Regions from separate parts of the Streptomyces sp. NBC_01465 genome, predicted to be linked through region 2. Evidence: predicted binding sites of a transcription regulator. Region 2 holds the regulator's gene; each other region holds the start of a gene.
What was found. The regulator HrcA, encoded in region 2, represses chaperone genes, less so after heat shock. The targets are predictions, from matches to a motif close to TTNGCACTCNGNNNNNCNGAGTGCNAA.
Positions count from the first base shown of each region.

Region 1 (4,587 bases), 810 kb from region 2:
CCTGCACCAGCGGGAGTTGGTCGGTCTGTTGAACTCCATTCACGTCCGTGACCTTCAGTGAGGTGCCCATGCCCGCCTTCGACCTGCCCCTGAGCGAACTGGAGCACTACCGTCCGCCGCTCGACGAACCAGCCGATTTCGATGCCTTCTGGCAGACCACGCTCACGTCCGCGGCGCACTCCGAACCACTGATCGAAGTCCGCCGGACCGACAACGGCCTCGCGCTCGTGGAGAGTTGGGACATCACCTTCCGAGGCTTCGGCGGCGACCCGGTGCGGGCCTGGTACACCCGGCCGGCAGGAGCCACCGAACTCCTGCCGGGGATCGTCGAGTTCGCCGGATATGGACGCGGACGGGGCCTCCCGCACGAGCGCCTCGTCTGGGCGAACGCCGGCCATGCGCACCTGCTCATGGACAACCGCGGCCAGGGCGACCAGTACGGCAACGGCGGTGCGACCCCCGACCCGCACGCGAGCGCCCCCGGCGGCCCCGGTGCCGTCGTGCGCGGCCTGCTCGACCCGTACGACTACCACTACCGGCGCCTGATCACCGATGCGGTGTGCGCGGTCGCCGCACTGCGCGCGCTGGAGGGGGTGGACCCGGCGCGGGTCGCGGTCTGCGGCAACAGTCAGGGCGGAGGTGTGGCCCTCGCCGTCGCGGGCCTCGTCCCCGATCTCGCGGCAGCACTGGTCACCGCGCCGCTGCTGTGCGGGATCAGGCGTGCGCTCGACCTCACGGACGCCGCGCCGTACGGGGAGATCTCCGCGTATCTCGCCGTGCACCGGGGGGCGGAGGAGGCCGCGTACCGCACGCTCGGTTACGTCGAAGGGATCTCCTTCGCCCGCCGCGCGCAGGCCCCCGCCCACTTCGGGGTCGGTCTGCGCGACACGGTCTGCCCGCCCAGCGGCGCCTATGCGGCGTACCACCGCTACGGCGAACTGGCGGGGGGCGGTGCGGTGGCGCACGAGATCCACGCCTACCCGTTCAACGGCCACGAAGGCGGCGACGCGGTTCACGTACGCCGACAGCTGGAGTGGCTGCGCGGGGTGTGGCGCGGCTGAGATTCAGGTGGGGGTCGTGAACAGCCCTTTCTGCCAGGGCCGTTGACACCAGCGTCCTGTTTCCGTAACTTCCGAGGCCGTCCACCGATAGCTTTCGGAGAATTTCCGGAAGGCGTGCCGAACCGGGAGTCGAGATACCCAGGTGGGGCGGACACCGGCGACCGCGCCGGCACCGAAGTCGTGCAGCTCTATCTCCACGACCCCGCCGGCCGTCGCGTCGTCGAGCCCGGAGCTGGACAAGCTGCTCAGCCCCTCCGGGGGCTGCCTCCTGCGCCGGACACCCACCCCCGCGCCCCCGGGACGGATTGGCACTCCGCTTGACCGAGTGCTAACCGTCGTCCTAGTCTCGGATCTGGCACTCCCCACTGGAGAGTGCCAACAGTGCGACTGGTCAGGTCCGGCACCCGCGACGACGGGCCCATGCCTGTCGCCACCCCAGACTGTTAACCCCGTAGATCTCCGAAGGGGGAGACCGGATCGTGTCGACCGCAAGCTCCAAGGTTGCCATCAAGCCGCTCGAGGACCGCATTGTGGTCCAGCCGCTCGACGCCGAGCAGACCACGGCCTCCGGCCTGGTCATCCCGGACACCGCCAAGGAGAAGCCCCAGGAGGGCGTCGTCCTGGCCGTGGGCCCGGGCCGCTTCGAGAACGGCGAGCGTCTTCCGCTCGACGTCCAGACCGGCGATGTCGTGCTGTACAGCAAGTACGGCGGCACCGAGGTGAAGTACAACGGCGAGGAGTACCTCGTCCTCTCGGCTCGCGACGTTCTCGCGATCGTCGAGAAGTAATTCACCCCAGATTGCTTTGATCTGCGCCCCTGGCCCCAGCTATTGCAGCCGGGTGGCAGGGGCGCAGTTCGTTTTTTTTCGAGAGGACTGACTCAGCTCCATGGCGAAGATCCTGAAGTTCGACGAGGACGCCCGTCGCGCCCTCGAGCGCGGCGTCAACAAGCTTGCCGACACGGTCAAGGTGACGATCGGCCCCAAGGGCCGCAACGTCGTCATCGACAAGAAGTTCGGCGCCCCGACCATCACCAACGACGGCGTCACCATCGCGCGTGAGGTCGAGCTCGACGACCCGTACGAGAACCTCGGTGCCCAGCTGGTGAAGGAGGTGGCGACCAAGACCAACGACATCGCGGGTGACGGTACGACCACCGCCACCGTGCTGGCCCAGGCGCTGGTCCGCGAGGGTCTGCGCAACGTGGCCGCGGGTGCCTCCCCGGCCTCCCTGAAGAAGGGCATCGACGCCGCGGTCAAGGCCGTGTCGGAGGAGCTCCTCAAGACCGCCCGTCCGATCGAGGACAAGTCCGACATCGCCGCTGTCGCCGCGCTCTCCGCGCAGGACAAGCAGGTCGGCGAGCTCATCGCCGAGGCGATGGACAAGGTCGGCAAGGACGGTGTCATCACCGTCGAGGAGTCCAACACCTTCGGCCTGGAGCTGGACTTCACCGAGGGCATGGCCTTCGACAAGGGCTACCTCTCGCCGTACATGGTCACCGACCAGGAGCGTATGGAGGCCGTCCTCGAGGACCCGTACATCCTGATCAATCAGGGCAAGATCTCGTCCATCCAGGACCTGCTCCCCCTGCTCGAGAAGGTCATCCAGGCGGGTGGCTCCAAGCCGCTGCTGATCATCGCCGAGGACATCGAGGGCGAGGCGCTCTCCACCCTCGTCGTCAACAAGATCCGCGGCACGTTCAACGCGGTGGCCGTCAAGGCCCCCGGCTTCGGCGACCGCCGCAAGGCGATGCTCGGCGACATGGCCACCCTCACCGGTGCCACGGTCATCGCCGAGGAGGTCGGCCTCAAGCTCGACCAGGCCGGTCTTGACGTGCTGGGCACCGCCCGCCGCGTCACGATCACCAAGGACGACACGGTCATCGTCGACGGTGGCGGCAAGTCCGACGAGGTCGCCGGCCGCGTCAACCAGATCAAGGCCGAGATCGAGTCCACGGACTCGGACTGGGACCGCGAGAAGCTGCAGGAGCGCCTGGCGAAGCTCGCCGGCGGTGTCTGCGTGATCAAGGTCGGCGCTGCGACCGAGGTCGAGCTCAAGGAGAAGAAGCACCGTCTGGAGGACGCCATCTCCGCGACCCGCGCCGCGGTCGAGGAGGGCATCGTCTCCGGTGGTGGCTCCGCGCTCGTCCACGCCGTCAAGGTGCTGGAAGGCAACCTGGGCAAGACCGGCGACGAGGCCACGGGTGTCGCGGTCGTCCGCCGCGCCGCTGTCGAGCCGCTGCGCTGGATCGCCGAGAACGCCGGTCTCGAGGGTTACGTCATCACCTCGAAGGTCGCCGAGCTCGAGGCGGGCCAGGGCTTCAACGCCGCCACCGGTGAGTACGGCGACCTGGTGAAGGCCGGCGTCATCGACCCGGTCAAGGTCACGCGCTCCGCGCTGGAGAACGCTGCCTCCATCGCCTCCCTGCTGCTCACGACCGAGACCCTGGTCGTCGAGAAGCCGGCCGAGGAAGAGGCGGACGCCGGTCACGGCGGCCACGGTCACTCGCACTGACGCTGATTCCGTACGCAGCCGAGGCCCGGCGCCCCTTCGGGGGTGCCGGGCCTCGGTGTTTTCTGCTTCTGGTGCTACGCGGAGTGGCTCAGCTCCGCCGGGTGCACCGGGTCCGCGAACGGGCGGCCCGCGGCGTAGCGCTCGAGCTCGTCCAGCGCCTGGTCCGTCATGCGGTGCAGTTCGTTGCCGAGTGAGCCTGCCACGTGCGGGGTGAGGAGCACGTTCGGCAGGTCGTACAACGGGGATGCGGTGGGCGGGTGTTCGGGGTCCGTCACATCCAGTACGGCGTGCAGGCGGCCCGGGACCAGCTCCCGCAGGAGCGCGGCCTCGTCGATCAGCGAGCCGCGGGCCGTGTTGATCAGGGTCGCCCCGGTGCGCATCAGCGACAGCTGGCGGGTGCCGATCATGTGGTGGGTCGCGGGGAGCTGCGGGGCGTGCACCGAGACGACGTCGCTGCGGGAGCAGAGGTCGTCCAACGGGACCGATTCGACGCCCAGTCGCGCTGCTTCGGCGGCGGTCACGTAGGGGTCGTACAGGAGGACCTGCAGGTCGAAGGGGCGGAGCAGCTCGATGACGCGGCGGCCGATGCGGGAGGCGCCGACGATGCCCACCGTACGGAGGTAGTTGCCGGCGCCGTCCATCTCGTCGCGCCAGTCGTGGGCGCCGCGGACCTCGCGGTAGACGTGGGCGGAGCGCAGGACGCGCTTGTTGGCGAGGAGGATCGTGGCGAGGGTGTACTCGGCCACGGGCAGGGCGTTGGCGCCGGCCGCCGAGGAGACCGTGATGCCGCGTTCCCAGCAGGCGTCGGTGATGTGGTGCTTGACCGAGCCCGCCGCGTGGACGACCGCCTTCAACCGGGGTGCTGCCGCCAGGACTTGAGGCGTGAGGGGCGTCGCGCCCCAGCAGGTGAAGAGGACGTCGGCCTCGGCCAGGGCGGCCGCGACGCGCGGGGTGGGGTTCGCCAGGTCGTGGGCGACGAGGGTGGAGTCCGTACGGGCGAGGGCTTCGAGCC
Region 1 covers NZ_CP109467.1:3,307,373-3,311,959, reverse strand. Annotated here, with positions in the region: gene OG707_RS15445 (acetylxylan esterase) at 69-1,061, shown strand; gene groES (co-chaperone GroES) at 1,541-1,849, shown strand; gene groL (chaperonin GroEL) at 1,950-3,575, shown strand; gene OG707_RS15430 (hydroxyacid dehydrogenase) at 3,650-4,587, opposite strand, start outside.
Region 1: a site for HrcA is predicted at 1,367-1,393, ahead of groES (co-chaperone GroES). Genes of this name have one in related genera too.

Region 2 (4,587 bases):
GGGTTCGAGCATGTGAATCTTGATTTGATCTACGGGACTCCGGGGGAGAGCGACGAGGACTGGCGGGCCTCGCTGGCCGCGGCTGTGGGGGCCGGTCCTGATCATGTGAGTGCGTATGCGCTGATCGTCGAGGAGGGGACGCAGCTCGCGCGGCGGATTCGGCGGGGTGAGGTGCCGATGACGGATGACGACGTGCATGCGGACCGGTACTTGATCGCTGATGAGGTGCTGGGGGCTGCTGGGTTCGAGTGGTACGAGGTCTCCAACTGGGCGACGACGGCTGCTGGGCGGTGTCTGCACAACGAGCTGTACTGGCGCGGGGCGGACTGGTGGGGGGCCGGGCCGGGGGCGCACAGCCATGTGGGGGGCGTGCGGTGGTGGAACGTCAAGCATCCCGGGGCGTATGCGGGGGCTCTGGCGGGTGGTCGGTCGCCGGGGGCGGGGCGGGAGGTTTTGGGTGCGGAGGATCGGCGGGTCGAGCGGATTCTGTTGGAGCTGAGGCTTCGGGAGGGGTGTCCGCTTTCGCTGCTGCGGGCTGAGGGGCTTGCTGCTTCTCGGCGGGCGCTTGAGGGTGGGTTGTTGGAGGCCGGGCCTTATGAGGCTGGGCGGGCTGTGTTGACGTTGCGGGGGCGGTTGCTTGCCGACGGGGTCGTGCGGGATCTGGTGGATTAGCGGGGTCGGGGGTGGGAGGAGTTCCCCAATCCCGCCCCTTCCCGAAACTGGGGCTCCCGCCCCAGACCCCGGGCTCCGGTGAGCGGGGGCTTCGCCCCCTGCGCCCCCTCTCGGGGGCTCTGCCCCCGGGCCCCCGGTCCTCAATCGCCGGACGGCTTGAAATACCTAGCCCGTCACGAAGTCGATCAGTTCCTCGACCCTCCCCAGCAGCGCCGGCTCCAAGTCCTTGTACGAGCGCACCCGCCCCAGGATGTGCTGCCACGCCGCCCCCGTGTTCTCCGGCCAGCCCAACTCCCTGCAGATGCCCGTCTTCCAGTCCTGGCCGTGCGGGATCCGGGGCCACGCTTTGATCCCCACGCTCGACGGCTTCACCGCCTCCCAGACGTCGATGTACGGGTGGCCCACCACCAGTGCGTGCGCGCTCGACACCTCCGCCGCGATGCGCGACTCCTTCGAGCCCGGGACCAGGTGGTCCACCAGTACCCCCAGGCGCGCGTCCGCCGCCGGGGCGAACTCCGCCACGATCGCGGGGAGGTCGTCGATGCCCTCCAGGTACTCGACCACCACGCCCTCGATGCGCAGGTCGTCGCCCCAGACGCGTTCCACCAGCTCCGCGTCGTGCCGGCCCTCCACATAGATACGGCCCGCCCGCGCGACCCTCGCCCTCGCGCCCGGGACCGCGACCGAGCCCGATGCCGTACGGGCCGGGCGCTGCGGGGCCGCCGCCGTCGGACGTACGAGCGTCACCGGGCGGCCGTCCAGCAGGAACGCCGACGGGGTCATCGGGAAGACCCGGTGTTTGCCGAAGCGGTCCTCCAGCGTGACCGTGGGCCCCTCGGCCGTCTTCTCGCAGCGGATCACCGCACCGCAGAAGCCGGTGCTGATCTCCTCGACCACCAGGTCGGGGTCGGCGGGGACGGTCGGGGCGGGAGTCGACTTCTTCCACGGGGGCGTCAAGTCCGGGTTGTAGCTGCGCATTTCGCAGACGCTACGACACCGCGAAGCGTGCTGCCAGCGCATCCCGCTGCGCGCGGACGTACGCGGCGTCGACCACCGCGCCGTGGCCCGGGACATAACGGGCGTCCTCCCCGCCGAGGGCCAGGAGGCGGTCGAGGGCCGCGGGCCACTGGGCGGGGACCGCGTCCGGGCCCGCCTGCGGTGCGCCCGACTCCTCCACCAGATCTCCGCAGAAGACGATCGGCGGAGAGGAGGGGACCACGGCCACCAGGTCGTGGCCCGAGTGGGCCGGGCCGATGTTGGCGAGCAGGACGTGGCAGCCGGCGCCCAGATCCAGGGTCCACTCGTCGCAGACCGTGTGATGCGGCCGTACGAGGAGATCGGCGGCCTCCGCCGCCTCCCGTTCGGGTACACCCTGGCGCACCGCGTCGGCCGCCAGCTCCTCCGCGCCCCGCGCGAACAGCGTGTCCATGCCCACCGCGCCGTACACCTGCGCACCGGAGAAGACCGCAGTGCCGAGGACGTGGTCGAAATGAGGGTGGCTGAGAGCGATGTGCGTCACTCTGCGGCCGAGCAGTTGCTCCGCCTGGGCGCGGATCTCGGCGCCCTCACGGAGTGTGGATCCGGTGTCGAAGAGGAGTGCCGCGCCGTCTCCGGCGACCAGGCCGACCGTCGCATCCCAGCCGGGAAGCCTGCGGCGGCCGACTTCCGGAGCGAGCCGTTCCCAGCCGTGGTCTTCCCAAGTCACGTCCATACCGCGACGCTATCCCGGGTGGCATGCTCCGTCGCGGTAGCGTGTCTGGCCGCACTCCGCCTTGCTTCGGCGCAGGCAGGCCGCCGTACACTGGGGGGATTGCTGGCACTCGTACACACAGAGTGCCAGGCAGGTGCCAAGGGACGACAGCTGGAGGTGTGCGCGATGCTCAGTGAACGCAGGCTTGAAGTGCTGCGCGCCATCGTCCAGGACTATGTGGGCACCGAGGAGCCGGTCGGGTCGAAGGCGCTCACCGAGCGGCATCGTCTCGGGGTCTCTCCGGCGACCATCCGCAACGACATGGCCGCCCTGGAGGACGAGGGGTTCATCGCCCAGCCGCACACCAGCGCCGGGCGGATCCCCACCGACAAGGGCTACCGGCTCTTCGTCGACAAGCTCGCCGGAGTGAAGCCGCTGTCGTCGCCCGAGCGGCGCGCCATCCAGAACTTCCTGGGCAGCGCCGTCGACCTGGACGACGTGGTGGCGCGGACCGTACGGCTGCTCGCGCAGCTCACGCGGAACGTGGCCGTCGTGCAGTACCCGTCGCTCACGCGGTCGACGGTGCGGCACGTGGAACTGCTGTCACTGGCGCCGGCCCGGCTGATGCTGGTGCTGATCACGGACACCGGACGCGTCGAGCAGCGCATGATCGACTGCCCGGCCCCCTTCGGGGAGACCTCGCTCGCGGATCTGCGGGCGCGGCTCAACTCGAGGGTCGTGGGGCGTCGCTTCGCCGACGTCCCGCAGCTGGTGCAGGACCTCGCGGACTCCTTCGAGCAGGAGGACCGGGGCACCGTCTCGACGGTGCTGGCCACTCTGCTGGAGACTCTGGTCGAGGAGACCGAGGAGCGGCTGATGATCGGCGGCACCTCGAACCTCACCCGCTTCGGGCACGACTTCCCGCTGACGATCCGGCCCGTGCTGGAAGCGCTGGAGGAGCAGGTTGTGCTGCTGAAGCTGCTCGGTGAGGCGCAGGACTCAGGCATCACCGTACGTATCGGGCATGAGAACGCTCACGAGGGCCTGACGTCCACATCGGTCGTCGCCGTCGGCTACGGTTCGGGCGACGAGGCAGTCGCCAAACTCGGGGTCGTAGGCCCCACACGCATGGATTACCCGGGAACGATGGGAGCGGTACGCGCAGTGGCACGTTACGTCGGACAGATCCTGGCGGAGTCGTAAGTGGCCACGGACTACTACGCCGTACTCGGCGTGCGCCGCGACGCTTCCCAGGACGAGATCAAGAAGGCCTTTCGGCGTCTTGCCCGCGAGCTTCACCCGGATGTGAATCCGGACCCGAAGACGCAGGAGCGCTTCAAGGAGATCAACGCGGCCTACGAGGTTCTCTCGGACCCGCAGAAGAAGCAGGTCTACGACCTGGGCGGCGACCCGCTCTCCGCCTCCGGCGGTGGCGGGGCCGGTGGCTTCGGCCAGGGCGGCTTCGGCAACTTCTCGGACATCATGGACGCCTTCTTCGGTACGGCGTCCCAGCGCGGACCCCGCTCGCGGACGCGGCGCGGCCAGGACGCGATGATCCGGCTGGAGATCGACCTCAACGAGGCGGCCTTCGGCACCACCAAGGACATTCAGGTCGACACGGCTGTTGTGTGTACGACCTGCAGTGGTGAGGGTGCTGCGCCCGGTACTTCGGCGCAGACGTGCGACATGTGCCGCGGGCGCGGCGAGGTGTCGCAGGTCACCCGGTCCTTCCTGGGCCAGGTCATGACCTCGCGTCCCTGCCCGCAGTGCCAGGGGTTCGGGACCGTGGTCCCGACGCCCTGCCCGGAGTGTGCGGGCGACGGGCGCATCCGCTCGCGTCGCACTCTCACGGTCAAGATCCCGGCCGGTGTCGACAACGGCACGCGGATCCAGCTCGCCGGCGAGGGCGAGGTCGGTCCCGGCGGCGGTCCCGCCGGTGACCTGTACGTGGAGATCCACGAGCTGCCGCACGCGGTGTTCCAGCGGCGGGGCGACGATCTGCACTGCACGGTGACGATCCCGATGACCGCGGCATCGCTGGGCACGAAGGTGCCGCTGGAGACGCTGGACGGGATGGCGGACATCGACATCCGGCCCGGTACGCAGTCTGGGCAGTCGATCCCGCTGCACCAGCACGGCATCACGCATCTGCGGGGTGGCGGGCGCGGTGATCTCATCGTGCACGTCGAGGTGCTGACGCCGACGAAGATGGACCCGGAGCAGGA
Region 2 covers NZ_CP109467.1:2,495,487-2,500,073, reverse strand. Annotated here, with positions in the region: gene hemW (radical SAM family heme chaperone HemW) at 1-672, shown strand, start outside; gene OG707_RS11525 (DUF3097 domain-containing protein) at 838-1,650, opposite strand; gene OG707_RS11520 (MBL fold metallo-hydrolase) at 1,661-2,383, opposite strand; gene hrcA (heat-inducible transcriptional repressor HrcA) at 2,549-3,565, shown strand; gene dnaJ (molecular chaperone DnaJ) at 3,566-4,587, shown strand, end outside.

Region 3 (4,587 bases), 2.1 Mb from region 2:
TGCGTCATCGCCTTGCCGGTGACCTCGGCGTCGGCGGAGGTGACACCGGAGGGGCCGACGGCGGGGGCCTCCGCGTACGGCGGCGCACCCGCCTTGCGCACCATGCCGATGTGCCACAGCTGCGGAACGATCGTGCCGCCCGCCGCGTGCACCGCGTCCACGACCTTCTTCCACCCCGCGAGCTGCTCCTCGCCGTGGAAGCGCGGGACGCGACCGCTGTCGCCGGCCGAGTCGTGGCCGACGTAGGTGCCCTCGGTGACGATGAGGCCGACGCCCGCGGCGGCACGGCGCGCGTAGTACGAGACGACATCCTCGCCGGGAATGCCGCCCGGGGAGAACTGCCGGGTCATGGGCGCCATGACGATCCGGTTGGGGACGGTGAGGCCGTTGAGCTGGACCGGGCGGGAGAGTATCCGGGCGGCACGGGTGGCATCGGCGGCGACGGTCACGTGGGGGCTCCTTGGAAAGGGGGCGCTTAGATGTGTGCGTATGCATTAATGGCGAACATCAAGCACACCCTACGCATTCCCGGTACGCGCCGAGGGCGGCACCCCCGCAATGGGGGTGCCGCCCTCGGTCCGTACAGCGTGCTGAACTGCCGATCCTCCTAAGGGGATCAGAAGTCCATGTCACCGCCGGGCATACCGCCACCGGCCGGCGCGGACGCCTTCTCCGGCTTGTCGGCGATGACTGCCTCGGTGGTGAGGAACAGCGCGGCGATGGAGGCGGCGTTCTGCAGGGCAGAGCGCGTGACCTTCGCCGGGTCGATGATGCCCTCGGCGATCATGTCCACGTACTCGCCGGTCGCGGCGTTGAGGCCGTGACCGATCGGGAGGTTGCGGACCTTCTCGACGATGACGCCACCCTCGAGACCACCGTTGACGGCGATCTGCTTGAGCGGGGCCTCCAGCGCGAGCTTCACGGCGTTGGCGCCGGTCGCCTCGTCGCCCTCGAGCTCGAGCTTCTCGAAGACCGCGGAGGCCTGGAGAAGCGCGACGCCGCCACCGGCGACGATGCCCTCTTCGACGGCCGCCTTGGCGTTGCGGACGGCGTCCTCGATACGGTGCTTGCGCTCCTTGAGCTCAACCTCCGTCGCGGCGCCGGCCTTGATGACGGCCACGCCGCCCGCGAGCTTCGCCAGGCGCTCCTGGAGCTTCTCGCGGTCGTAGTCCGAGTCGCTGTTCTCGATCTCGGCGCGGATCTGGTTGACGCGGCCGGCGACCTGGTCGGACTCGCCCGAACCGTCGACGATCGTCGTCTCGTCCTTGGTGATGACGACCTTGCGGGCGCGGCCGAGCAGGTCCAGGCCCGCGTTCTCGAGCTTGAGGCCGACCTCCTCGGAGATGACCGTGCCGCCCGTGAGGATGGCGATGTCGTTCAGCATGGCCTTGCGGCGGTCGCCGAAGCCCGGGGCCTTGACGGCGACGGACTTGAAGGTGCCGCGGATCTTGTTGACGACCAGCGTCGACAGAGCCTCGCCCTCGACGTCCTCCGCGATGATCAGCAGGGGCTTGCCCGACTGCATGACCTTCTCGAGCAGCGGAAGGAGGTCCTTCACGTTGCCGATCTTGGAGTTGACGATCAGGATGTACGGGTCGTCGAGCGACGACTCCATGCGCTCCATGTCGGTGGCGAAGTACGCCGAGATGTAGCCCTTGTCGAAGCGCATGCCCTCGGTGAGCTCGAGCTCCAGGCCGAAGGTCTGCGACTCCTCGACCGTGATGACGCCTTCCTTGCCGACCTTGTCCATCGCCTCGGCGATGAGCTCGCCGATCTGGGTGTCGGCGGCGGAGATGGAGGCGGTCGAAGCGATCTGCTCCTTGGTCTCCACGTCCTTGGCCTGCTCAAGGAGAGCGGCGGAGACGGCCTCGACGGCCTTCTCGATGCCACGCTTGAGGGCCATCGGGTTGGCGCCGGCGGCAACGTTGCGCAGACCCTCACGCACGAGCGCCTGGGCGAGAACGGTGGCGGTGGTCGTACCGTCGCCGGCGACGTCGTCCGTCTTCTTGGCGACTTCCTTGACCAGCTCGGCGCCGATCTTCTCGTACGGGTCCTCGAGCTCGATCTCCTTGGCGATGGAAACACCATCGTTGGTGATCGTGGGGGCGCCCCACTTCTTCTCGAGGACGACGTTGCGGCCCTTCGGGCCGAGGGTGACCTTGACGGCGTCGGCGAGCTGGTTCATGCCGCGCTCGAGACCGCGCCGGGCCTCCTCGTCGAACGCGATGATCTTGGCCATGTGAAGTGGTCCTCCCGGACAGGGGTGGCGTTCTTCGTGGACCGCGCCGGTGCCCGCGACGGACGGCTGCTGCCCGTGTGGTTCCTTGCCCCACCCGGCCTGCGAGCCTCACTGACTCGGTCCAAGTTCTGTCACTCTCACCTGGAGAGTGCTAACGCCAATGATTAGCACTCGACCCATGCGAGTGCAAGCGGGTCTCCCACATCCACCCTGTCCCCCGTACGTCTCCCGGTACGCACGAAGGGCTCGCATCCCAGGTGGGATGCGAGCCCTTCGTGCGTGAGTGCTGAATGCGTCGCTGGTCGATCGCGCCGAGATCAGACGGCGAGCTTGACCATGTCCGCCTGCGGACCCTTCTGGCCCTGCGAGATCTCGAACTCCACTCGCTGACCTTCTTCAAGGGTGCGGTAACCGTCCATCTGGATCGCGCTGTAGTGGACGAAAACATCCGCACCACCGTCGACCGCGATGAAGCCGTACCCCTTCTCCGCGTTGAACCACTTGACGGTGCCCTGAGCCATGCCTAACTCCCCTATTACTGGCCCTTACACAGGACCCGCACTTCGCGGACCCGGGTCAGACCTTGCGCCGTAACGCGTCGACCGCGGCTGAATGTATCTGCCCAACTGCCGTCTGCAACAGGTCAATCGGACGAGAATTCTGTGCACGGCCGAACGGAAGAATGGGCGGATTCCCACAGATCACGGGGCAAGTCGGGCCAGGCAAAGGGCACTTACGGCGCGAAAGACTCGAACACTTTGCCCTCACCTTGTCGCGTTCTCATATGCACGTGGCACGGGCGACCAAGGGGGCTGCCCCAACTGTACCTCTCTTAACCCTGCAGAATTGCCCCCTCCGCTTCTATCGCGGAGAGGGCAACTGTGGTGACGCTGAGAGGTGTTGGGGCTGGATCAGCCTCCCGCGACCGCCGGGATGATCGAGACGCCGGCGCCGTCGGGGGTCGCCGCGTCCAGGCCGCCCTCGAAGCGGACGTCGTCGTCGTTCACGTACACGTTCACGAAGCGGCGCAGCTTGCCCTGGTCGTCCAGGACGCGGGCCGCGATGCCCGTGTGGTTCTTCTCCAGGTCGGCGATGACCTCGGCGAGGGTCGCGCCCTCCGCCGGGACCTCGGCCTGGCCGCCGGTGTACGTACGGAGAATGGTCGGGATACGGACCTTGACGCTCATACGAGGCCAGCCTCTCGGAAGGAATCCAGGGTGGGGCGGATGGTGGCGGAGAGACCCGTGGAGTCGGCGAGGCCGTCCAGGGTCTTGAGGCCGTCGCCGGTGTTGATGGCGACCGTGGTCTCGGCGGGGTCGATGAGACCGGCCTTCAGGAGCTTGCGCAGGACGGCGAAGGTGGTGCCGCCGGCCGTCTCCGCGAAGACGCCCTCCGTACGCGCGAGGAGCTTGATCGCGTCGACGATCTCGGGGTCGGTGACGTCCTCGACCGCACCGCCCGTGCGGCGCGCGATGTCGATGACGTACGGGCCGTCGGCCGGGTTCCCGATCGCGATCGACTTGGCGATGGTGTCCGGCTTCACCGGGCGGATCACGTCATGACCGGCCTTGTACGCGGCCGAGACCGGGTCGCAGCCCTTCGCCTGGGCACCGAAGATCTTGTACGGCTTGTCCTCGACGAGGCCGAGCTTGATCAGCTCCTGCAGACCCTTGTCGATCTTCGTCAGCTGGGATCCGGAACCGATCGGGATGATCAGGTTGTCCGGGAGCTTCCAGCCGAGCTGCTCGCAGATCTCGTAGGCGAGGGTCTTCGAACCCTCGCCGTAGTACGGGCGCAGGTTGATGTTGGTGAAGCCCCAGCCCTCGCCGGCCGGGTCGCCGATGAGCTCCGAGCAGAAGCGGTTGACGTCGTCGTAGTTGCCCTCGATGCCGACCAGCTCGCCGCCGTAGACCGCGGCGGTGATGATCTTCGCGGGCTCCAGATCGTGCGGGATGAAGACGCAGGACTTGAGGCCTGCGCGTACGGCCGCGGCGCCCACCGCACCGGCCAGGTTGCCGGTGGAGGAGCAGGAGAGGGTCGTGAAGCCGAAGGCGCGGGCGGCCTCGACGGCGATCGCGACGACGCGGTCCTTGAAGGAGTGCGTCGGGTTGCCGGAGTCGTCCTTGACGTACAGGCCGCCGGTGACGCCGAGCTCGGCGGCCAGGCGGTCGGCCTTGATCAGCTTGGTGAAGCCGGGCTCGAGGTTCGGCTTGGTGGCCACGTCGGCGGGGACGGGCAGCAGGGGCGCGTAACGCCAGATGTTGTTGGGGCCCGCCTCGATCTGCTTGCGCAGACCTTCGGGGTCGCCGCTCGGGAGGTCGTACGCCACTTCGAGCGGCCCGAAACAC
Region 3 covers NZ_CP109467.1:4,613,579-4,618,165, reverse strand. Annotated here, with positions in the region: gene OG707_RS21810 (NADH:flavin oxidoreductase) at 1-449, opposite strand, end outside; gene groL (chaperonin GroEL) at 617-2,239, opposite strand; gene OG707_RS21800 (cold-shock protein) at 2,557-2,760, opposite strand; gene OG707_RS21795 (MoaD/ThiS family protein) at 3,151-3,426, opposite strand; gene thrC (threonine synthase) at 3,423-4,587, opposite strand, start outside.
Region 3: a site for HrcA is predicted at 2,404-2,430, ahead of groL (chaperonin GroEL). Genes of this name have one in related genera too.